DNA from 3 places in the Paracerasibacillus soli genome. Region 2 is predicted to be linked to each of the others. Evidence: riboswitches for the same ligand, from Rfam matches in the RefSeq annotation. Region 2 holds a riboswitch; each other region holds the start of a gene.
The links. A riboswitch is a leader RNA that binds a small molecule or an ion and turns the genes downstream of it on or off. The one in region 2 is predicted to bind cobalamin.

Region 1 (7,984 bases), on a different contig from region 2:
TATGAATTACCTCCTATTCATCATACGGTCGTAACTGTTGCAGGAAAACAATCAGGTGTTGGTGGGGATGATAGTTGGGGAGCCGCAGTTCATGAAGAATATCAAATTCGTGCTGAAGAAACACTTCAATTTGAATTTATGATCGCACCAGTTTGATATGGTTGATGCCCTGTAAGGTTTATTTGCAGGGCATTACATATGTTATTTTAAAATATGTTTTTGGAGGAAAATTATGCAACGTGGTACTTTTCAATTAATGAAATCTGTAAATAAATCGCTGGTTTTAAATAAGATTAGGACGAATGAACCAATTTCTAGAGCTGAAATTGCAAAGCAAACAAAGCTTACACCACCTACGGTTAGTAGCATCGTCAAGGAATTACTCGAACAAGAAATAATAATGGAAAGTAATTTGGGTGAATCAAAGGGAGGTAGAAAGCCGACAATGCTTCACATTAATGATGAGGCATTTCTTATCATTGGTGCTGACGTAGGGCCGGCGGATGTTGACTGTGTTCTTACTAATTTGTCTGGAAAGGTTTTGTTTCAAACATCTAAAAAGCTTAGTAGTCAGTTAACTAATGACCAATTTTTGGCGATTTTAAAGAACTGTATTCAATCTGTAGTTGATTTTGTAGATAATCAAGAGAAAATAGTAGGAATCGGTGTTGCTATGCACGGTGTCGTCGATGTTGAAACAGGAACATCGCTATTCGCACCTAATTTGCATTTAACAAATGTACCGATAAAGGATGAATTGGAAAAAGAATTCGGATTTGATGTCAAAGTAGAAAATGACGCAAGAGCGATGGCGCTAGGAGAATCTTGGTTTGGTAAGCATGGAAAGATAAACAGCATGGTAGCTATTAATCTTGGGAGTGGTGTGGGAGCGGGTGCTGTTGTAGATGGCAAACTTTATCATGGTGCGCAAGATTTAGCAGGTGAGATTGGTCATATGACAATTGATTTAAATGGAACAATATGTGAGTGTGGCAATCGTGGTTGTTTGCAAACATTTGCCTCAGGTCCTGCAATTGTAAAACGCGCCAATGAAAAGTTAAAACAAGAAAATGATGACGAAATAAGTCCTACTGTTAATTTAACAGGAGAAAAAATATATAGGATGGCGGTTAATGGAAATCAAAATATGGTTCAAGTATTAAAAGAAACTGGTACGTATCTTGGTATCGGTTTAACCAACTTAATTCATATTATGAATCCAGAAGTAATTGTAATAGGTGGTGGGGTTTCTAAGGCCCAACAATTTTTATTACCAGCCGTACAAGAGACGATTGAAAAATGGGCTTTAACATCTGAAGCGAAACAAACGAAGGTAGTTGTATCACGACTAGGGGATCATGCTACTTTACTAGGTGCAGTATCTTTACTACTCGTAGAATTGTTTAGCATACAGTAAAGAAAGATACTAACAAAAATGAAGATTGATTTTAAAAATAGGGATATACTAGTTCGCTTTATCTTGTCTTTTTTAAAACTTAATGAACAAGATTCGAAGTATGCTATTCGTGATGGGCCAGAAGATCATTAGAAAATGGTAAAGGTTTGATATTTACTGTAGCTAAGGTGGAAACATTAAAAAAAGTGTGATATAACTTAGCTGATTTAAATTAAATGTGCTAAGTAAATTGTGATATACTAATTAATGTAGAAAAATTAAATATGTTGCGGAATTTGGTGTTTTTAATACTTAAAAGGGAAGTTTGGTGAAAATCCAACGCGGTCCCGCCACTGTAATTGGGGAAGAAGCTGTCGTTACCACTGTGTCTACGTACATGGGAAGGTGCAGTTTCCTAGCAGATTCAATCTGTATTCGTATTGTGAATATACTTAATACATATATGTGTATGTATCTCGTCATGATTTCCCCTGAGCCAGGAGACCTGCCAAGTTCTGACGCCAGTTACCTACGTGGATAGGGAGGTGTTTAGAAATAAAAGTAGGCTAGTTTTGTCCTAAAGCAAACAGTCGAAGTATGTATAACATCTCAACCACCTTGTTAGAGGTGTTTTATTTTGGACTTTTTTATTGAAGTTTTTACTTTATGATTCGATTTTCATACATCATACAAATATTGGAGGAAATAGGATGCGAAATAGTATATTTAAAAAACTGAATCTCTTTGTTTTGGTAATGTTACTAGCATTTGGGGTGTTAGCTGGATGTTCCAGTTCATCAGATGAAAATAAGGATAAAAATAAAGAAGATGTACAAACAGAACAATCTGATGCTGGAAATAGTTCGGAAGTAGCTTTTCCTGTAACTGTAACGGATGCAACTGGTGCTAAATTAACAATAGAAGAAAAGCCAGAAAAAATTGTTTCGGTACTTCCAAGTAATACAGAAATTGCATTTGCTTTAGGATTAGGTGATGAGATAGTTGGTGTTTCTGATCATGATAACTATCCGGAAGAAGCAACTAAAAAGGAGAAAATTGGTGGTTTAGAGCTGAATGTAGAAAAAATACTTTCCTTGGAACCACAGTTAGTTTTAGCTGATCAGTCTAATGATGAAAAAGCGTTAGATCAATTACGTGATTCGGGAATTCCGGTATTAGTCGTTAGTTCAGCCTCTAATTTTGATGGTGTTTATGATGTGATAGGCCTAATCGGTAAGGCAACTGGTACACATGAAAAAGCACTAGATATCATAACAGAAATGAAGGATAAATTAATAGCACTTGAAGAAAAGGCTAGTACAATAGAAGAGAAAGATCAGAAAAGCGTTTTTGTAGAAATTTCTCCATCACCGGAAATTTACACGACTGGAAAAGATACATTTATGGACGAGTTACTTACAAAAATCAATGCTAAAAATGCCGCAGAGGACCAGGTAGGTTGGCCTAAAATGAATGAAGAGGCGATTATTGCATTAAATCCGGATGTCATCATTACAACCTATGGTAGCTTTGTAGAAGATCCAGTTGCAGAGGTAACGGAACGTAATGGATGGAATGAGGTAACAGCAGTTAAAAACAAACAAATTATCGATGTGAATGAAGATTTAGTGAGCCGCCCAGGACCTCGATTGGTTGAAGGAGCAGAGGAACTTGGAAAAGCGATATATCCAGACATTTTTGCAGAGTAAATATTTATTTGCCTATTTCTTATTACTTAGTCTTTTAATAGGTGCTATGTTGATAGGTATTTCCATTGGGACTGTGAAGGTTGCGGTTGTAGACATTTTAAAAATTGTTTATGCCCACATTTCTCAACGACCGCTGTCCAATGAAGTGAATCCTATGTATGAAAATATCGTTATGAATATACGGATGCCGCGTGTTATTTTATCTGGTCTTATTGGGGCTTCTCTCGCAATTGCGGGAGCAGCCTTTCAAGGTTTGTTGCGTAATCCGTTGGCAGATCCTTATACACTTGGCGTATCCTCGGGTGCTAGTGTTGGTGCCGTCATGACGATTTTTTTTAGTTTATCTATCCCTTTTCTTGGCATATTTACTTTGCCAGTTGTAAGTATTGTTGCATCCTTTATCACAATCTTTGTAGTTTTATTTTTTGCAAAACGGATTGATCAATCGATGCGTGTGGAAACAATTATTTTGACAGGGGTTATTTTCAGCTCGTTTCTTGGGGCGTTCATTTCGCTTATGATTGCGTTAACCGGTGAGGAATTGAGACAAATTATCGGTTGGTTGCTTGGCAGTGTCTCGATGCGCGGTTGGGATTATGTATGGATTATATTACCGTTTTTTATTATCGGTTCAGTTTTATTATTCATTCATGCAACAGAATTAAATGCGATGTCCTTTGGAGAGGAACAGGCAAAACATTTAGGTGTTCATGTGGAACGTAAAAAAATGATCATTCTAATTGCGGGGTCTATTTTGACCGGTGCAGCTGTGGCAGTTTCTGGAACGATTGGGTTTGTCGGTTTAGTCATTCCACATTTTATACGAATAATTTGGGGGCCAGATCATCGTCATTTATTACCATTATCCATGTTGGCCGGTGCCGCATTTTTAATAATGGCGGATCTTGTTTCACGAATTATTATTGCACCATCAGAATTGCCAATAGGCGTAATTACTGCGTTAATCGGTGCACCAATATTTGCATTTATTTTAATGAAACAGCGGCTGAAAGGAAGGAGATAATATGATAGAAATAGAACATGTTTCAGGAGGATATGCCCATGAAACAGTTGTAAAGGATATTTCCTTTCATGTCGATAAGGGTGAGTTTTTTGGCATTATTGGACCGAATGGTAGTGGGAAAACAACACTTGTCAAAATGATGAGTGGTATTTTGCCGACTAGTGCGGGGAATATCCAATTAAAAAATCGTCCCATTTCTTCTTATCAACCAAAAGCACTTGCACAGTTGATGGCAGTATTACCACAACATACGTCGCAAACGTTTAGCTATACAGTTAAAGAAACGATTTCATTAGGTAGATATGCCTATAAAAAGGGTCTTTTTCAAATTTTTACTGAAGAAGATGAGCAAGTCGTACAAGATGTAATGGAACAAACTGGTGTTGCATCCTACGGAGATGATTTGTTGGATCAACTTTCTGGTGGAGAGCGGCAACGTGTTTATCTAGCACAGGCTTTAGCACAACAACCTGAAATTTTACTATTAGATGAACCGACAAACCACCTAGATTTAGCCTATCAAAAAGAACTACTTGATTTATTAAGAAGATGGACATATGAAAAAGGACTTACAGTTATTTCTATCTTCCATGATTTAAATTTGGCGAGTCTTTATTGTGATAGGTTGCTACTGATGCATCAAGGGAAAATGAAAAGTTGTCATGTGCCTGAAGCGGTATTAAAGGTGGAAGCAATCCGGGAAGTTTACCGGACTGATATAGAAAAGTATGCCCATCCTAAACTAGCAAAGCCACAAATTATGCTTCTACCTGAAGTTTGCGCTAGTGAAGTGGACAATCGTAAAGAAAAAAATAGCATGATTAGTGAAAAGCAATTAACCGTTACGAAGGAATTTATTTGCCTGCAATCACCAATTCCGTTAAAAACATTGTCATCTGGTGTGACAGGAGCTGGTATGGGATGGTACAAATCATTTATTAATCGTCATGTTAACAAAGATTATCAATGTGATGATTATAAACAAGAAATGATAGATTATTTACAAGGTCATGGATTAGACGCGAATGAAACAGTTGGTATGATGACAGCTGTTAATTTGAATGAAGTTGCGTATGAAATGGTGGAAGGTGAAGACTTTTCGGTATTTATTGTGATAACTGCTGGGGTTGGTAACGCCATTGATGCAGCGTTCGGTGAAAATCATTTCATCCGAAGCCAACCTGGTACCATAAATACATGGATTTTTGTGAATGGGAAATTAACAGATGAAGCGTATGTTCAATCTATTATAACGGCAACAGAAGCAAAAGCTAGCGTATTAAGAGAAGTAGGGATTGCTGATAATGTAACGGGAACGATAGCAACTGGGACGTCAACAGACAGTATTTTAATTGGTGCAACACAACAGGGGGTTGAACTTGTTTTTGGTGGACCAATTTCTCCTTTAGGCAAACTTGTCGGAAAGGGCGTATATCAATGCTTGCGTAAAGCGTTGGCAAAATATCAGGGATAAATGGAAAAATAGATACGGGAAGATAGTATAAGAAAAAAATTCAGACGGCAAAGGGATTGGAAGCGCATGATGAATCATTTTTTAGCAATTTTGCTTGCATATATAATAGATTTTATTGTAGGAGATCCAAAACAATGGCCGCATCCTGTAAAATGGTTTGGTAAGTTTATTCACTATTTTGATGGAAAGCTAAATAAGGGAAGTTATCGGAAACAAAAAGGAATACTCATGGTGGTGCTTATTATTTGTACGGTTTTTGTATTAAGCATGGTAATCACATTTGTTAGTTACCAGTTGCATCCAGTCTTTGGTATCATCGTGGAAGCAACATTAATCGCTACGACTATTGCACAGACGAGTTTACGTGAAGCAGCGCTAGAAGTAGTTGAACCTTTAAAAAAACAGGATATACACGAAGCAAGGAATAAACTATCTTATATCGTTGGCCGTGATACAGAACATTTATCTGAAAGAGAGCTGATAAGAGGAACAGTAGAAACGGTTGCTGAAAATACGAGTGACGGAATCACGGCGCCACTTTTCTGGAGTTTTCTTGGAGGAGCTCCTCTTGCACTTGTTTATCGGGCAGTGAATACGTGTGATTCGATGGTAGGTTACCGCAATGATAAGTATGAAAACTTTGGTTGGGCATCAGCAAAATTAGATGACATTCTAAACTGGATTCCTGCAAGATTAACTGGATTAATCATGATGATTGTCATGCGACCACAGGAGTCGTCACTCCGCGCTGCCTTGTCTATTCTATTTCGGGATGCTAGCAAACATCATAGTCCGAACAGTGGTTGGGGAGAAGCGGCTATAGCAGCCATTCTTGGAGTACAACTTGGTGGGACAAATACTTATCAAGGTAAAAAATCTCAATCGCCCTTAATTGGTGAGCCGAGTACAAATTTACAGGTAAAACATATTTTGAAGACCATCACAATAATGCACAGAACAGTGTTTTTGTTTCTCGTGTTCATGTTAATTGGAGGGATGATCATTGAGTTGGCCACTACATGGATCTAATCCACAATATATATATCAATTTTTACAATTACCGAAACCAGAAAAAATCATTGACTTTAGTGTGAATATTAATCCATTTGGTCCGCCTCCTGTCATAAGGAAAAAATGGCCTGAATGGCACGCGGCAATTGCGGATTATCCAGATCCCTATGGGAAAGACTTGGTGGGAATGGTTGTAGAAAAAGAGCAACTGCCTAGTAGCTCAATTTTACTTGGCAATGGTGGTGCTGAGTTAATTGCCCTAGTAGCGAGATTTTTTGCCGGAAAACGGGTACTATTAATCCAACCGACATTTTCGGAATATGAAAGAATGTGTCATGCATATGGTTGTGAAATGACGAATTTTACTTTAACCGAAGGAGATTGGCGGTTATCAGTAGCGGAGGTTGAACCGTTATTAAAAACACATGATGTGATGTTTCTATGTAATCCGAATAATCCAACTGGTATCTTGTATTCGGAAGCAGAACTTATAAATCTGATAAAAGCCTGCGAAAAACACCAATGTTATCTCGTTGTAGATGAAGCTTTTTATGACTTTGTGGAGAAGCCAGTAACAATTGCGCCACGTTGCGAGACGCACCCTCATTTAATGGTGATTCGATCATTAACGAAAATGTATGCAATAGCTGGATTAAGATTAGGTTATATGTTGGCTGATACAAGAGTAATTGAACAATTAAAAGGATATCAAGCACATTGGAACATGAATGCACTTGCACTTTTAGCAGGACAGGAATGTCTTAAAGCACATGAATATGTTACATATACGAAAAATGATATCACGACTGAGCGGAACCGGGTTACAGGTGAATTAAGCAAAATGGGATACATCATTTCAGATAGCGAGGTTAATTTTTATTTACTCCGGGATCCAGAACGAAATGACCAGCTACCACTTTTTCGTTTTTTATTGAAAAAAGGAATTGTCCCAAGGCATACGGCAAATTATGAAGGACTAGAAGGGCGATGGATGCGGTTTGCGGTACGGAAACAAAAAGAAAATGATTTTCTTTTGGAGGCATTACGGGAATGGAAGGAAAATTAATCTTTATTTCAGGCGGAGCGAGAAGTGGTAAGAGCTCTTTTGCAGAAAGACATGCGATTAGCTTAGCTAAACTGGAGAAAAAAGCGTTGTATTACTTGGCGACTTCCAAAGTAACGGATGGGGAAATGCATGAACGAATGAAACGGCATCAACATGATCGTGATGGAAGTGACTATCCGTGGCGAACGATAGAAAGCTCAACTAACTTATGGAAGGTTGCTAATAAGCTTCAACCAAATAGCATCGTTTTACTTGATTGTCTAACGGTATGGCTAACGAACGAAATGTTCCGTGATGGGTTAAT
Region 2 (7,984 bases):
CATTTTTCAACATTTACTTCTTGTGATCCTCTTGGGGATTGTTCAATTTTCAAACCTTGCCATTTACTTTGATAAAAATGGCACAGTCGGTCAACTGCACAACAGTATAAATCATCTCCACCAAATTGTGTATCTCCAGTACCAAAAATAGCAACATTTTCAGGTTTATAACCAACCTCTAAAATAAAATCTTTTACTTCATCCGGAATCCGACCATATTCCCATGTAAACGTTCCTAAAAAGAGGAAATCATAACTTTCTGCGTGCACCGGCGGATCAATTCCTATCCGGTGCATATCGACTGTAAAACCAGCCGTTTCTAGCTTTTCAGCTATTAGGTTTGCTACTTCCTCTGTGTTTCCACTATAGGATAAGTAGGCAATGACTGCTTTCACGTTTCTCCCTCCTTGTAAGTATCTTTTTTCTAACTTTATTTACTATTGTCTATCCAAAGATCAGAGGTAGTGTCTCCGAAGTTTCTTACGGTCTGACAAATAAACGTTAAAGCTCCCTTTTTGATACGACTTCCATTTTCAAGTTTTTTAGACAAGCGCGATTAACTATGACACCATTCACATTCTTCCACGTCATTTGCTGTTGAACGAACATAATAAGTTGTCTTAAGTCCTTCTCGCCATGCTTGTACATGTAAATCTAACAGAACGGAGGCACGAATATTATAAGGTACGTAAAAGTTAAATGAGATACTTTGGTCAATATGTCGTTGACGTTTCGCATTTTGTTTAATCGACCAGCGCTGATCAACGATATATGCACTTTTTCGGTATACATCATATGTTTTCGGTGTTAATTCAGGTGCCGTAACTGGTATTTTAAAATCCTTTTTCTCTTCATAGTAAAACGGCTTAAATACTGGATCGATACTTGCAGTTGAACCAGCAATCATCGCCGTTGAAGAGTTAGGAGCAACTGCTAGTAAATAGCTATTACGAATACCGTTTTCTTGCACTTCATGTTTTAATGATTGCCATTTCGCATCTGTATAGTTCCTTTCATCGAAATAAGCGCCAGTTTCCCACTTACTTCCCGCGAATACTGGATATCTCCCTTTTTCCTTACTTAATGCCATACTTGCTTGAATTGCATAATAAGCGATTTGTTCATATAAGGAATCCGCATATGCTACCGCTTCTTCCGTTTCCCAGTGAATTCCCTTCTTTGCCAATAGATGATGCCACCCAAATGTTCCAAGGCCTATCGCACGATATTTTTGATTCGTTAACGTCGTTTGTAGGATAGGTAATGTATTTAAATCAATGACATTATCAAGCATTCTTACTTGAATGGTAATTAACCTTTCTAGTACATTTTCAGGAATTGCTCGTCCTAGATTAATCGAGCTCAAATTACAGACAACAAAGTCACCAGCGCGATACTTTTTCACTATCAATCCATCTACTACTTCTTCGGCGACAAGTTCTGTTGAAGATTGATTTTGAGTAATTTCTGTACAAAGATTAGAACAATAAATCATCCCTTCATGTTGATTCACATTACGACGATTTACCTCATCACGATAAAACATAAATGGTGTACCTGATTCTAATTGCGATTTCAAAATCCGCTTCATAATTGAAATTGCGGGAACGACACGCTTCGTTAACGCCTCATTTTCAATACAAGCTTCATACCGCTTTCGCCATTCGCCATTCCCCTTTTTTTCATCAAAAAAATCTTCCAATGAAAAGCCCATCACTTGTCTTACCTCATGCGGATCAAATAAATACCAATCCCCGCGATTTTCCACTTGTTCCATAAAATAATCCGGAATACAAACACCAGTAAAAATATCATGTGCTCGCAATCTATCATCACCGTTGTTGAGCTTCAAATCAAGGAATGGTTCAATATCGGTATGCCAAACATCAAGATAAACAGCAATGGCACCTTTTCGCGTTCCTAATTGATCCACACTAACTGCCGTATTATTGAGCTGTTTTATCCACGGAACAACACCACTTGACATTCCTTTAAAGCCCTTTATTGCACTTCCTCTCCCACGAACTTTTCCCATGTAAACACCGATACCACCACCGTTTTTTGATAGTTTTGCAATATCTGTATTACTATCATAAATAGATTGTAAACTATCATCGACAGTGTCAATGAAACAACTTGATAATTGCCCATGGGTTTTCCCCGCATTATTGAGTGTAGGCGTTGCAACTGTCATATATAAATTACTCAATGCCCAATAGGCTTCGATAACATAATCAAGTCGGTTTGTCTTTTCCTCATCTTGCATTAAATGCATTGCAATAATCATCCAACGTTCTTGTGGTAATTCATAAGGACTTTTATCATGATCTGTTGCTAGATAGCGTGTAGCTAATGTGTAGATAGCTAAATATGTAAAGAGGCGATCACGTTCTGGATTTATTTGCTTTGCTAAATAATCGATTTCCTCTTTATCGTATTTATTTAAAATACTTTCCGTGTAAATTCCTTTATCTGTTAACATTTTAATTAAATCATAAAATCCTGCATACGGTTTTTCTGGATCAAGTTTTCGATTCACTGTTGCTTTTGTATATAACTTTTCTAAATATAATTGCGCAGCTAAATAAGTCCAATCGGGCTCTGCTTCGTCTATATTTTCCAATGCTAGTGAGATACTCGTTTCTAATGCATCTTCGTAACTAACTTCTTCCTGTAGCACTCTATTAATCTTTTCCATATATGTAGTATAATCTAAAGCCAAATTCCTTTTTTCTTTTTCAATAAACCTTTCCAGGCTTTCTTTCGCAGTTAAAGTAACTTTTAAAGTCATCTCTTTCCGTCCTCCTTCATTTTCTCCCATAAAAAAACGCCCACCCTTCGAAAGTGTGCGAAAAACGACAGAAAAATCCTATAAAAATAGAATGAACCCCTATCGTTTCGTTTTCTTTCACCCCGAAGAAATGAAACTTTATGTAGATAGGCAGGTCTCCTGACTTGTGTATTATCCCTACTAAGGTCCTTCCCGTATGAATGCCTTTTGAGCATTTCATACAGTGGATTTCCTGTTTGTACACACATACAGTTGCGGGGGCAGTTCTGGACTTTGACCAGATTCCCATTTTAAGACATGGACTGTCACCATTTCTACAAACACAATATATAGTGATTTATTATGTATCTATTACAATATGTTGTATAGATAGGGTAACATAATCTATTTTAAAAATCAATCATTCATTCTAGAATTAATTCCACTTATCAAATTTTCTTGTACTCTGCTATACTAATAACTAAGATTTTAAAACTTCATAAGGCTTAATGGTGACTTGTTCAGATACAAGTTTAAAAGGGAAGTTTGGTTAAATTCCAACGCGGTCCCGCCACTGTATTGCTGAGAATCTTTGGTTCATACCACTATTTCAATCTGAAATGGGAAGGTTCAAAGAGTTTCGATGAAGCAAAGCCAGGAGACCTGCCATTAAGAAGAACATTTTATCCTACGGGAGATAGGAAGGTGTTGCGCATTCGGCACATTTCATTATTTAAGATGAAATATATTTTTTGTAGATTACGCATACAAGAACCTTCTTATGACAAGAAGGTTTTTTATTTAGGAGGATACGACATTGGATAAAATTGCAATTACAGATACAAAAACAGTCCAAACACGCCTTGTCTTACCACCAGATACAAATCATCTTGATACGATTTTTGGTGGTAAAGTTTTAGCTTATATTGATGAAATAGCCGCACTAACAGCAATGAAGCATACACAATGTGCAGTAGTTACAGCTTCTATAGACTCGGTTGACTTTTTATCATCAGCAAAAGTTGGTGATGCATTAACATTAGAAGCATACGTCACGTACACAGGCACTAGTTCAATGGAAGTGTACGTAAAAGTAACCGCACACGATTTAATTAAACATATTGAAACACTAACAACTGAATCTTTTTTAACGATGGTTGCAGTAGATGAAAATGGTAGACCAACACCTGTGCCAAAAGTTTATCCGGTAACGGAAACGGAGAAACAACTGCATGAATCCGCACCATTAAGAAAAAAACATCGTGAAAAGCGGGTAGCCTTTAACCCAAAGAAACCGCAAACTTAATCATAATAGAATATGGAAAAAATGGAGTATATCGCTAAAGAAACCACTCTCTTTTTAAGGTACTATCCATGACACGTGAGGCAATACATGTTACTGTTAAATAGGACATAAAGTGAGACTTTCATCAGTGGATTTCTTAACATTTTCCTACTGATTAGTAGTTGAACAAATCAGGCATATACTGGCTGTCGATCTTCCACTTGATATTCTTTCATTCTAGCATTCTTGAGGTTGGGTCTTACAGTCAGTTGAGCCTTTGATAAAAAAATGACTGGAGAGATTACATGAGACTCATTGCTACCGACATGGATGGTACGTTATTAAATGAAATAGGAGAAGTAAGCAAAGAAAATGCTGCAGCAATAACCCGTGCATTAGAACAAGGTATTGAAGTTGTTGTAGCTACGGGAAGAGCATATGAATCTGCTATTCGGCCTCTACAACATGCAAACTTACAATTACCTATCATCTCCTTAAATGGAGCAATCTCATATACAGAAGACAAACAAGTAGTAAGTGAATATCCACTCACAGCTGAACATGCCAAAATCATTCTACAAAGTTGTCAGCGTCATCAAGTATATTATGAAATGTTTACGAATAAAGGCCTGTTAGCTACAAATGGGGATGACTTCATTCAAATTATGCTCGAATATATGCAGGCTACGAATCATGAAGTTGACTCAGCTGATATTGAAGCAAAAGTACGCCAACGATTTGTAGATGAAAACGTAACATTTACAAGTGACTTTGATCAAATCGTTCATGATTCTAAAATAGAGATTTTTAAAATCCTCGTCTTTACGAACGATCAAAGTAAAATCAATCAAATAAAAGCCGAATTAGGGGATACACCGATAGCCATTACAGCCTCTTCGTCGATTAGCTTAGAATTTAATGATACAAAAGCACAAAAAGGAATTGCACTACAACAATTTGCTACGAGTAAGGGAATAGATATGCGTGATGTCATGGCATTGGGGGATCATTTAAATGATTTATCGATGTTAAAAATGGCAGGACGTGGTGTTGCAATGGGGAACGCTACTGAAGAAATTAAACAAATTTGTAAACACATCACAAAAACAAACGCAGAACACGGAGTTGCTGTTGCAATAGAAGAAATACTTCGTACCCAAGTAATATAGAAAACAACGAGACCGGAACATAAGGGTCTGACCCCCTCAAAAGTTTAGCGCTTCATACCGCATGTAGTAATTGAGGGGGCTGACACTTGTTTAGTTCCAGCCCGTTGTTTTATTTTTCATCGTCAGTTTTTCAAGTAGCGTAATCACGCGGTCAAGCTTTGCTTCAATCTTTTGTTCACGATCATTCTTTTCTCTCATATTTTTCATTACGGAGCGAATCATCACAAAAAGTGCCGTAAAGAATAAAACGATAAGTAACAAAAAAACTAATTGTATGATCATATCACCAAAACGAAACATGTGCATTTACTTTGACACGCGTTCTGTAAAATCAGCTAGTAATCTTGCACCAAATCCTGTTGCAGAATGACCATAATAACCCTTCTCACGACTCATCATCACTCCAGCCATATCTACGTGTAACCATTTGGCTGATTCTGGAACGAAATGGCGTAAAAATAACGCAGCTGTAATGGAACCAGCTTCTCCTTTTGAGCTAATATTACTAAAGTCAGCATAATCACTATTTAAATAGCTTTCATAGTCATCTACAAGAGGCATCGGCCAGACAAAATCACCATTTTCATCGCCAATTTTCTTCATTTCCAGTTGCAATGCTTCATCACCAAACACTCCTCCAAGTCGTGAGCCAAGTGCATTAGCAATTGCCCCTGTAAGCGTTGCAATATCAACAACATATTCAGCACCTAATTCGCCTGCACGAATAAGTCCATCTGCTAAAATGAGACGACCTTCTGCATCGGTATTACCAATTTGTACTGTTTTGCCGTTTTTATATTGAATGACCTCGCCTGGTAATACAGATTCTTGATCAGGAATATTTTCAGCCATTGGAATAAGTGCAACAACATTTACAGGTGCATTTGATTCCGCCAATAATTTCATTGCTCCTGCGACTGCAGCAGCGCCACCCATGTCCATACGCATGCTACTTAGATCTCTGCTTCCTTTTAAACTAATTCCACCCGTATCAAAAGTGACACCTTTACCGACGAGCGCAACTAATGGCTTCGTATCATCGCCACAATAAGCTAGTTCTACAAATGATGGATCATATTTACTTCCTTGGCCAACTTTTAATAATCCGTGCATCTCACGTTTTTCTAGTTCTGCTTTATCAAATACTGTGACACCTATTCCCGTGTTTGCGTATTCTTCTTGAAGTCGATCGGGAAATGTTTGCGGATTTAATACATTCGATAGCTCATTCATTAAATCTCTCGAAAATGCCGTTGCCTCTGCACGTAATTTTCCTTTTGCTACAAAGTCAGCTACATGGTGATTATCTTCCATCACTAGTTCTGTTTTCTCTGATAACGGATTCTTTGATTTATATGTAGCAAATGAATAAGTACCAAGATGCCATCCTTCAGTAAATGCGGTTATTAACACTGCTTTATCAACAAGTGGAAAAGTCTCTGTTAATGTTTCAACTGCTACTATTGCCTGCTTTATCTCCCGTTTACTAACATCTCTTGCAATAGCACCCGCAACCATTCTTACTTTTTCAGCAGTCTGCTTTTTCTCAGAAACTTCTTTTAAAACGACATATAATTGATCAGATAATAATGTAACCACATAATCTCCACTGCTCTTTTTCACATATTGTTTTTGCTCTTCTTTTTCTAAGTTATTGAAATTAATAATAGATATTTTCATTCCTATTCCCCCTTCAAACTTTTACTACTATTCTATATTAATTCGCCACACGAAGTGAAATTCCTGCTTTTTTTACAAATGTTTTTTAAGTTCGACAATGTTTGTTGCCTGCATGCTACAATGATAACTTCCGAATTGCTCTATCCTTCATTTTTATGTACACATATATGATGGTATTCAAAAAGAATATATAAATGACCGTTCCATGTACATAGGACAACTTCATCGTGAATAAAATAAATTGATGGGCTGAAGAAAGGAGTGAAAAGATATATCGAACTATTTGCATCAAGCCATGTTTGAACATACATTTTGGTTGCAAGTATTTCGTGATCATGCAACTTTCATCCATGATTCCTTTACACCATCTCATAAAAAAGATACTGCAATTGCTAAATATTTTATAGATGTATTCACAGACCTCCTACATGAAGTGGAGTTATTACATTCATCCAATGCGATTTCATTTGCGAAAGAGGCGGAAGACATAACTAGTGATTTAAAGCGTTATAAATTATCTATTATAAAAAGACAATTAAACGGCGAGCTCACTTTTCATTTAACCCCTACATTTGTGAATCATATGACTTACGAACTGGAAGAGTATGAACACCTTCTACGTTACTTAAAAAATGGTGAAACACCACCAGCTTTTCATGAGCTCCATCATCATTTACTTTGGCTTCGTATTTCAGCAACGCATGCCAAGATGATAAACGAATGCTTAGATCATGTAGAAGTAAAGCTAAAAGAGCAATGTGAACAGTATCGAAAAATTTTTGAACACTTCTATTTAAGAGCTGTTGAATTAAATGGTTATCTTAGAATAAATATGGAAACTTTCCCTGCTTTAATAAAATTCAATCACGATGTAAAAGCAGAAATAAATGACTTTCAAAAACTTATTCTTGATATATTGACACGAAAGGAAGTTGAACATACGCCAGATAATTTTACCTTCCTACTGGCTAAACATATAGAACGTGAAGGACAATACTATATAAAGAAGATCTTTCAAACTGCAAACTAAATAATAGACATAAGGGGTCTGACCCCTTATGTCCCAGCGTCATTTTTGGC
Region 3 (7,984 bases), on a different contig from region 2:
CTAAACAATTCCTTCGGTGTCCCGATAGTCGTAATTGCACCATCGAACATCATGGCACAGCGTTCTGCATATCGTGCTGCAAATTCAATATCATGCGTAACCATGACAATCGTTAATCCATTTTGGTGGAGTCTTTGAATGATTTCAGCAAAATTCTCCTTTGAAATTGGGTCAAGGCCTTTTGTAGGTTCATCAATAAAAAGAATTTCTGGATTTCCTAGCAACATACATGCGAGTGCAGCCTTTTGCATTTCCCCTCCAGAACAGTCATATGGATGGCGATAACGAATATGCTGAATTCCGAAGGCGTCTAACATTTTAGTTATTATTTCTGAACCATTTGATACATGATGTCGCTTTACTGTCTCCTGCATTTCCTTTTCGATACTATCATGAATAAAAAATGATTGTGGATGCTGTGGTAAATAAGCAAAACTACGAAAAAGAACATCACCTTTTAATTTGCTTGTCTCTTTACCTAAAAATGATACTTTTCCACGCTGTGGTTTGATGTTGCCGATACTTGCTTTCAAAAAGGTGCTTTTCCCGGAACCGTTTCCACCGACGATTGAAAAGAATTCACCCTTCTTTATTTGTATGGATAAGTTTTTTAGTACAAAAGGAGCCTTTTTTGTGTATTGAAAATATATATCAGTTAATTCCAGAATTGGCCTTTTGTCTGTAACTGTTTTAGCATCTGCATGTCTTTTTGTAAACGTTGGTAAAGTACGTAACCAAGCTTTACATTCCTTTACTGTCAACGGTATTTCTAATAGTTTCGGGTTTCTCTCCTTTTTCATATACAATTGGGATATGGATGGTACATAGGATGAAAAGACTTCATCTTGTTGTTGGAAAGCAGAATAAATGACATCTTTACTTGTTCCTTCATATATAATATTCCCTTGCTCCATACAAACTACATGATCGGCAATGGAAAATAATTCTTCTAACCGATGCTCCACAAGTATAATCGTAATCCCCATTTCCTTATTCATTCTTTCTAGCATTAGAATGAAGTCTTTCGCTGCCACAGGATCTAATTGGGAAGTAGGCTCGTCCAATAAGAGTAGTGTTGGTTTTAATAAAAGAACGGATAATAAATTTAACATTTGCTTTTGTCCACCGGAAAGTTCAGATGTTTTCGTTTGTAAGAGGGACTCCATTCCAAAAAAGTGAACAAGCTCAGCTAATCGTTTACGCATTTCTAACTGCGAATAATGTAGATTTTCCATATTAAATACAATTTCTTGCATGACGTCATCCATAATGATTTGATTTTCTGGATCTTGAAAAACAAAGCCAATTTCTTCAATTAGAATACGGTCATCCCATTCGTTTAAAAGCTTACCCCTATATAATATATCTCCAGTTACGTGACCAACCGGTGCAATTTCCTTCTTTAATAATCGGAGTAATGTCGTTTTGCCACAACCGCTAGGACCACAAAGTAGAACAAAGTCTCCTTCCTTAATATGGAGGGAAAGATTTTCTAGCGTATTTTCCTCCGTGTCGGCATACTGAAATGAGAGATTATTTATTTGAATCATCGCCATCTTAATTGCTCTCTCCCTTCCACAAGTATTGGAAATGAATATAACATAATCATACAAATATAAAGGAACCAATCAAGTGAATAAATATGTAATGTTCCAAGTTTTGGATAGATGAGGATTTTCCCATACCCTAGTAATCCTCCGGAAATACATATGATAAATAATAAACTAAGTGTCAGAAGCCATCCCCAATCCCTTTTGGTTATTTGAAAAGGAATGTAGGTGCTTTTCCTTCCGATTCCATATCCTCTTGATTTCATGGAGTCAGCTGTTTGAATGGCCTCTTCCAATGACCATGTTAACAAGATTTGTGTAAAGACCATCCCAGTTTTAGCCCGTTTTATAATCGATCCTTCCACCATACTGATTCCTCTTATGCGCTGTACGGCGGTAATTTCCTGTAGACGTCTTTTTAGCAAAGGGACGAACCGAATTGCTAGCATAATTAAAAAGGCAGTACGTGGCAAAAACTTAGAAAATATGTATAGGAAACGATTACCGTTTAAGATCAAGTTAAAGGATACAAAGATAAGTAGTATGAGAGCAATGGATAAAGCCATTGTCACACCATATATTGTCGCTTCCAATGTAACCTGTTTTCCTCTAAAGTAAAACAAAATATTTGTACCTCGGGAAACTAAAAACGGATTAAGCACGATGATAATTGTTGCCATTATGAACAGTGCTGGAATCCATTGTTTAAGCGCCAGTCCACGATCATGTGAAATATTTACGAATACGATGAGTAAAAAGGCCGTACATAAAAATAATGGATGATTGAAGTAAAATGCCAATGCACCTGTGTATATATAATAAAGAAACTGTACATATGGATGGTACCCGCGAAATCCACTTTCCATCGTTCCACCTACTTTTTAATCCATGAAAATTCATTCAGTAGTGTATCATGTGCATGCTGCTACTGAATGTACCGTAAAGAGATGATTTAATTTAAAAGGTTGCTTAAAAATTTGGCGAAATAATATATCTCTTTATAAAGCCGGCAGTTCCAACGTCTATGGTCATTGCGTTACACGAATCCTAGACGTTAGGAACATAGCCGACGGGGTGCTTTATGAACATACATTCAAAATGTTGCTGAAAATATCATCGACTGAATATGTTTATCTTATGGCGTTGGACATTTCCCATCTCTGCGGACAGGGGCTAAGTCTGCACCAATGTCCTTCCCTAAGTCCGTTGTGTATATCCATTCCACGCGGTCACCAGGGCATACTGGTACAACCCCGGCGCCACGATCTGGGAACACACCATTGATACGGTACATCCAACCACTACCCTGTCCACGATCAAATTCATAGACATTATCAATACCTTCTACATAAGCAGTTGCCCCTCTGCCACCGCGATAATCCATTTGGATTTTTCTTTCGCGGGTTATTCGGATTAACGCTTCTAAAACCGTATCGCCTTCATCTAGGACTGCCATTTCTGTTGGTGGTAAGGGGACTTCGTTATCCGATATAACAATAGAATAAACCATTGTGCTCGTCTTCTGTTTTGCTGGTTCTGGATCTTCCTTCTTCTCCTTGTCAGACTTTTTCTCCTTGTCCTTTGTCTTGTTAGTAGAAGGAGACTTTTTTGTATCTGATTTCTTCTCTTTCGTTTTTTCTTTGTTTTGTTTGTTCGATGAAGGGCTACTAGACGTTATATCTTTGCTTTTTCCTTTCGTGTCGGTCTTTTCTTTAGACGATGATTCTCCACTGTCAGATTTACCCTTGCTGACTGTTTTATCTTTAGAAGAACTTGTTTGATTTGACTTTTCGTCTTGCTTTTTTACAGTACTTGCATTATTCGGTTTATTGCGGTCTGTTTGTTCTTCTTCCTGACTATCCTTAGATGCTATTTGGTCATCAGTTGAATGCGTTAATTCTATGCCATCTTTATCTTCCAGACCCGTTGGCTTTTTGAATGAATCAGCACAACCTGCTAAACTTAACATGATGATTGCAGACACGATAATAGTAAATAAAATCTTTAATGGATTACGCATGCAGTGTCCTCCTTGTTTATTAAAGATATTTTCGCGCCATTATATTTTATGGTTACTGTCTATTTTAACGGGGATGGTATTCCCGTTAATTTACGTTCTATTTCATTCCATCTTAAATAATGTGCTTTTTTCGAACGTACAGTACAAACATACCAATCATAACGAGCATTGTTCCTATGAAGAAGAAATTGTATATGTTTGTAGCTGTTGCTGGTAATTTATCACCTTGATTCGTGTCTGTTGGTGCTAATGTCGTTTCTTTGTCCTTGTCCGTTTTCCCTTGTAAATTATCATTGTCATGATTTCCGTTGTTCATTTCATCTTGATTATCATTATCTTCTTTTACTGTCTCTTCGCTGACACTAACCTTTACTCGTAAGCTAGTTTTCTCGGATTCATTACCAAGTTTATCAGTAGAGATAATTTCATAGAGATATTCTTTGCCGGGCTGTACATCTGTATCGATAAATTCATGTTCATTTCCCTTTATTGTTTGTAGAAGTTTACCATCTCGATAAAGGTCATAGGATGCTATTCCTGATGGATCTTCAGCTGAAAAGTCTAACGTAACTTGGTTATTTGTCGTTGATTTACTTTTAAGCTGAACGTTAGTAGGTCCTTCCGTATCCATAAACACGCCATAAGTTGAAAAATGATTGACATCAACTATGATTACATCATCTTTCATTTGCCCCCATCCACCGGCATACTGCCATTTTCCAGTTTCTTCATTGTAATGGTAGACCCCAGTTTTTTCCTTTTCGCTGTTGTCATATACTCCCATCGTTAATGTAAACACGCCTGCTATTTGTTTATTCTCTGGGTGCTGGAATATAAAGTTAAATGCGTCTCCAACTTTTGTTAGTCCATCGTGATCCCATGCAGACTTTTCAATCAATAGAGTCGTCCCTTGTGGAATATTATCAGGTAATACGACTTGTGTATTTGAACCTGCTATTACGATTCTTTCATAGCTTGCTACAGGTAATGCTTCGCCAACTTCAATCGTATTTGTTGCTTGATATATTACAATATATTGGACTGAAGTTACTTTTCCACTATCACTTTCGGCATGTATAGAAATTTTGTTTTCTCCTTTATTTAATTGTACTGTATACTGCCCGCCATTTGCGGTTAAGTCTTTGCCGTTTAATTGTACTATTGGCTCAAGCTGTTGATCGCCAGCTTTTGCTGAAACAGTAAAGGTGATTTCGGATGATGTGATAATTTCTCCATTGTTTAACCCTTTTACACTGATTTCTGGCGTAACATCTTCAACTGGTGGTGTCGGGTCTTTGTCATGATTTCCGAAGTGATAAAGCGGACCATTGCCCTCAAGAAATAGTTTGTAAGCAACTAATGCTTGTAGTGCTTGTTCTGTTGCCATAGAATTAGACGACGTATCTTCAGCGGTATGCTTAAATCCACCATCGTCAGCTTGGAAACTTAATAAATGACTGATGACGTGATTGCCGCTTTTCGTAAATAACTCACTTGTCGGGTCAATACCGTAAGAAGTTAAACCGATGATGACTTGTGATGCAGCCTCACTCGTAATTCCGCCAACAAAATCACCACCATCAAATCCACCATTTTGCTTTTGAATCGATGATAGCCAATTGGTAGCCTTATCTAAAGCCTCCTCTACAAGTGGTTGATCTTTATATGGACTTAGGCCTATTAAAGCCATTGCTGTAATATCAACACTCGGAGAACCAAAAGCTTCATTTAAATTCCAACTACCATCTTTATTTTGTGTACGTAACAATTCATTGACTAAGCTTTGACGTGTCCAACGTGCATCATCTGGTACGTCGAATGATTTTGTGTCAAGTGCAATTAGTGCGAATATCGGACCGTTATTTCCTTGAAATGTCATCGTGTCAGCGCCACTTCGATGATCTGGACTATTATAAATGAGCTCGATTAAATTGATGCCATCAATGTTTCTTGGGTCTTTTTCTATTGCAACAGCAGCAATGGTTAAGCGCTCAATATCAGTAATTTTAATGCGACCGTTATCTAGTCCTCTTATAATTTGACTTTGAAAGTTGGAATGAAACCAATCTTGGTAGGATGCTGGAACTTCTTTACCAGCCTTCGCTAAACCTATTGCTTCCCATTCACTTATAACACCTTCGTCTTTATTAATCATGTATTCGCTAGCTTTATCAATCGCTTCATCAATCGTGTGAATATCAACTCGTGCTGTAGCAGTAGCTAGATTGGGCAAGGCTAAAAATAAAGTAAGTAAGATTACTAAACTAGTACTTATTATTTTTTGAAACTTTTTCAATGATTTACCCCTCCAATGGTTACGCTTTCAAAATAGGTTATTATCTTCTGTAGTAAATTTTGATTTGCAAGTAAAAGTGTTGTGTTCTTTTCAATCAAACTTTCATCAGATTCTTTTCATACAACAATAAAAAATACACCTCCTAAATTAGAGGTGTATGCTTATGCAATGCACAGCAGGGCTGTACGATATGTGTATAACTCAAAAAGTATGCAAGTTATATTGTATAAGCAATCCCTCCTATCCTCGTAGGTCGAATCGTATAAAGAAAGGCAGGTCTCCTGGCTCATCATCATCATTTTCTATCACCTTCCCATCGTTTGACAGTGGCATGGATAGAAAACTCCTATTTACAGTGGCGGGACCGCGCCGGTTTTGCACCGGACTTCCCTTTTCATGATTCTAGACAAATATCTAGAATCAACCTCTCTTCTCGTATTCAATTACTTTTATTCTAGAATAATAAAACTATTAAGTCAATAATCCTCGGTAGGATTAGAGAAGGTATTCTAAATATTAGAACGTCAAAATTTAAATGTAATAATTGTGATAATAAATGAATGCACTAAATCCAAAAGTGAAATCTAAATATTTGTAAGGAGACAAATAGTACATCCAAAACTTGCTAATATCCTCTGTTTTGAAGAGCAATTTATTATGGTGTGATAAGTTTCATAGGAATTCACGTTGTCATGACACTACTCTAATTATCAATAAGTTAAAGAATATTAGGAGAGGAGTGAAGGGTTTTAAAAACTTATGAAATCAATGTTTTTGTTGAAAAATGAAGAGAAGTATAAAAAAAGTTTATTAAACCCCTTTACAAAATGTGAAATAGTGTATATAATGAAAATCGTTGACTTGAGAAATTACATAGTGGCCCGTTGGTCAAGCGGTTAAGACACCGCCCTTTCACGGCGGTAACACGGGTTCGAATCCCGTACGGGTCACCAAGTATTCTTGATGTTAGCGTGAACTATTATATGCCGGCCTAGCTCAATTGGTAGAGCAACTGACTTGTAATCAGTAGGTTGGGGGTTCAAGTCCTCTGGCCGGCACTTTTTTTATTTTATGTATAAGAACAAGCCATCTTGTAAAATATATTTATGGAGGGGTAGCGAAGTGGCTAAACGCGGCGGACTGTAAATCCGCTCCCTCAGGGTTCGGCAGTTCGAATCTGCCCCCCTCCACCATATGATTATTGGGCTATAGCCAAGCGGTAAGGCAACGGGTTTTGGTCCCGTCATTCCTAGGTTCGAATCCTAGTAGCCCAGCTTTTTTGTGTTTATTTTTAATGCATGGATCAAAACAACTGTTAACTAAAGCAAAGCGGAGCATCATTAACATCACGAGCCATTAGCTCAGTCGGTAGAGCAACGAGCAATACATCTACTGAATCAACTACGAGTAACCGAACTTCCCATCACTTCTTGAATAAGCATGAAGGAAGTGAGGTATGGCACGCACGACCTGTAGGAAGCGGGGCATCATTAACATCACGAGCCATTAGCTCAGTCGGTAGAGCAACGAGCAATACATCTACCGAATTAACTACGAGTAACCGAACTTCCCATCACTTCTTGAATAGGCAAAAGGAAGTGAGGTATGCCACGCACGACCTGTAGGAAGCGGAGCATCATTAACATCACGAGCCATTAGCTCAGTCGGTAGAGCAACGAGCAATACATCTACCGAATTAACTACGAGTAACCGAACTTCCCATCACTTCTTGAATAAGCATGAAGGAAGTGAGGTATGGCACGCACGACCTGTAGGAAGCGGGGCATCATTAACATCACGAGCCATTAGCTCAGTCGGTAGAGCAACGAGCAATACATCTACCGAATTAACTACGAGTAACCGAACTTCCCATCACTTCTTGAATAGGCAAAAGGAAGTGAGGTATGGCACGCACGACCTGTAGGAAGCGGAGCATCATTAACATCACGAGCCATTAGCTCAGTCGGTAGAGCATCTGACTTTTAATCAGAGGGTCACAGGTTCGAATCCTGTATGGCTCATCATGAATATAAATTGTCCACTATATATTTAAAAAAACTACATGTTATTACCCAAATAAACAAGGTCGTCTGAAAAACAACCTTGTTTATTTGCATT

Region 1: another riboswitch for cobalamin. It lies ahead of ACFFIS_RS06905 (ABC transporter substrate-binding protein); the one in region 2 lies ahead of ACFFIS_RS17330 (ribonucleoside-diphosphate reductase subunit alpha).
Region 3: another riboswitch for cobalamin. It lies ahead of ACFFIS_RS15140 (LPxTATN C-terminal sorting signal domain); the one in region 2 lies ahead of ACFFIS_RS17330 (ribonucleoside-diphosphate reductase subunit alpha).

Annotation. Positions count from the first base shown of each region.
Region 1 is NZ_JBHLWL010000022.1:50,461-58,444, forward strand. It holds gene lacZ (beta-galactosidase, LacZ type) at 1-156, shown strand, start outside; gene ACFFIS_RS06900 (ROK family transcriptional regulator) at 233-1,417, shown strand; cobalamin riboswitch at 1,677-1,923, shown strand; gene ACFFIS_RS06905 (ABC transporter substrate-binding protein) at 2,107-3,105, shown strand; gene ACFFIS_RS06910 (FecCD family ABC transporter permease) at 3,068-4,129, shown strand; gene ACFFIS_RS06915 (adenosylcobinamide amidohydrolase) at 4,131-5,603, shown strand; gene cbiB (adenosylcobinamide-phosphate synthase CbiB) at 5,670-6,632, shown strand; gene cobD (threonine-phosphate decarboxylase CobD) at 6,607-7,680, shown strand; gene ACFFIS_RS06930 (bifunctional adenosylcobinamide kinase/adenosylcobinamide-phosphate guanylyltransferase) at 7,665-7,984, shown strand, end outside.
Region 2 is NZ_JBHLWL010000067.1:104,870-112,853, forward strand. It holds gene ACFFIS_RS17325 (flavodoxin) at 1-395, opposite strand, end outside; gene ACFFIS_RS17330 (ribonucleoside-diphosphate reductase subunit alpha) at 557-2,821, opposite strand; cobalamin riboswitch at 2,924-3,120, opposite strand; cobalamin riboswitch at 3,264-3,455, shown strand; gene ACFFIS_RS17335 (acyl-CoA thioesterase) at 3,588-4,076, shown strand; gene ACFFIS_RS17340 (Cof-type HAD-IIB family hydrolase) at 4,361-5,224, shown strand; gene ACFFIS_RS17345 (DUF4083 family protein) at 5,315-5,530, opposite strand; gene ACFFIS_RS17350 (leucyl aminopeptidase family protein) at 5,531-6,904, opposite strand; gene ACFFIS_RS17355 (DUF2935 domain-containing protein) at 7,188-7,934, shown strand.
Region 3 is NZ_JBHLWL010000061.1:119,600-127,583, reverse strand. It holds gene ACFFIS_RS15155 (ABC transporter ATP-binding protein) at 1-1,556, opposite strand, end outside; gene ACFFIS_RS15150 (energy-coupling factor transporter transmembrane component T) at 1,547-2,416, opposite strand; gene ACFFIS_RS15145 (DUF4430 domain-containing protein) at 2,686-3,570, opposite strand; gene ACFFIS_RS15140 (LPxTATN C-terminal sorting signal domain) at 3,683-5,866, opposite strand; cobalamin riboswitch at 6,121-6,310, opposite strand; tRNA gene ACFFIS_RS15135 (tRNA-Glu) at 6,745-6,819, shown strand; tRNA gene ACFFIS_RS15130 (tRNA-Thr) at 6,852-6,924, shown strand; tRNA gene ACFFIS_RS15125 (tRNA-Tyr) at 6,975-7,059, shown strand; tRNA gene ACFFIS_RS15120 (tRNA-Gln) at 7,069-7,140, shown strand; tRNA gene ACFFIS_RS15115 (tRNA-Lys) at 7,815-7,887, shown strand.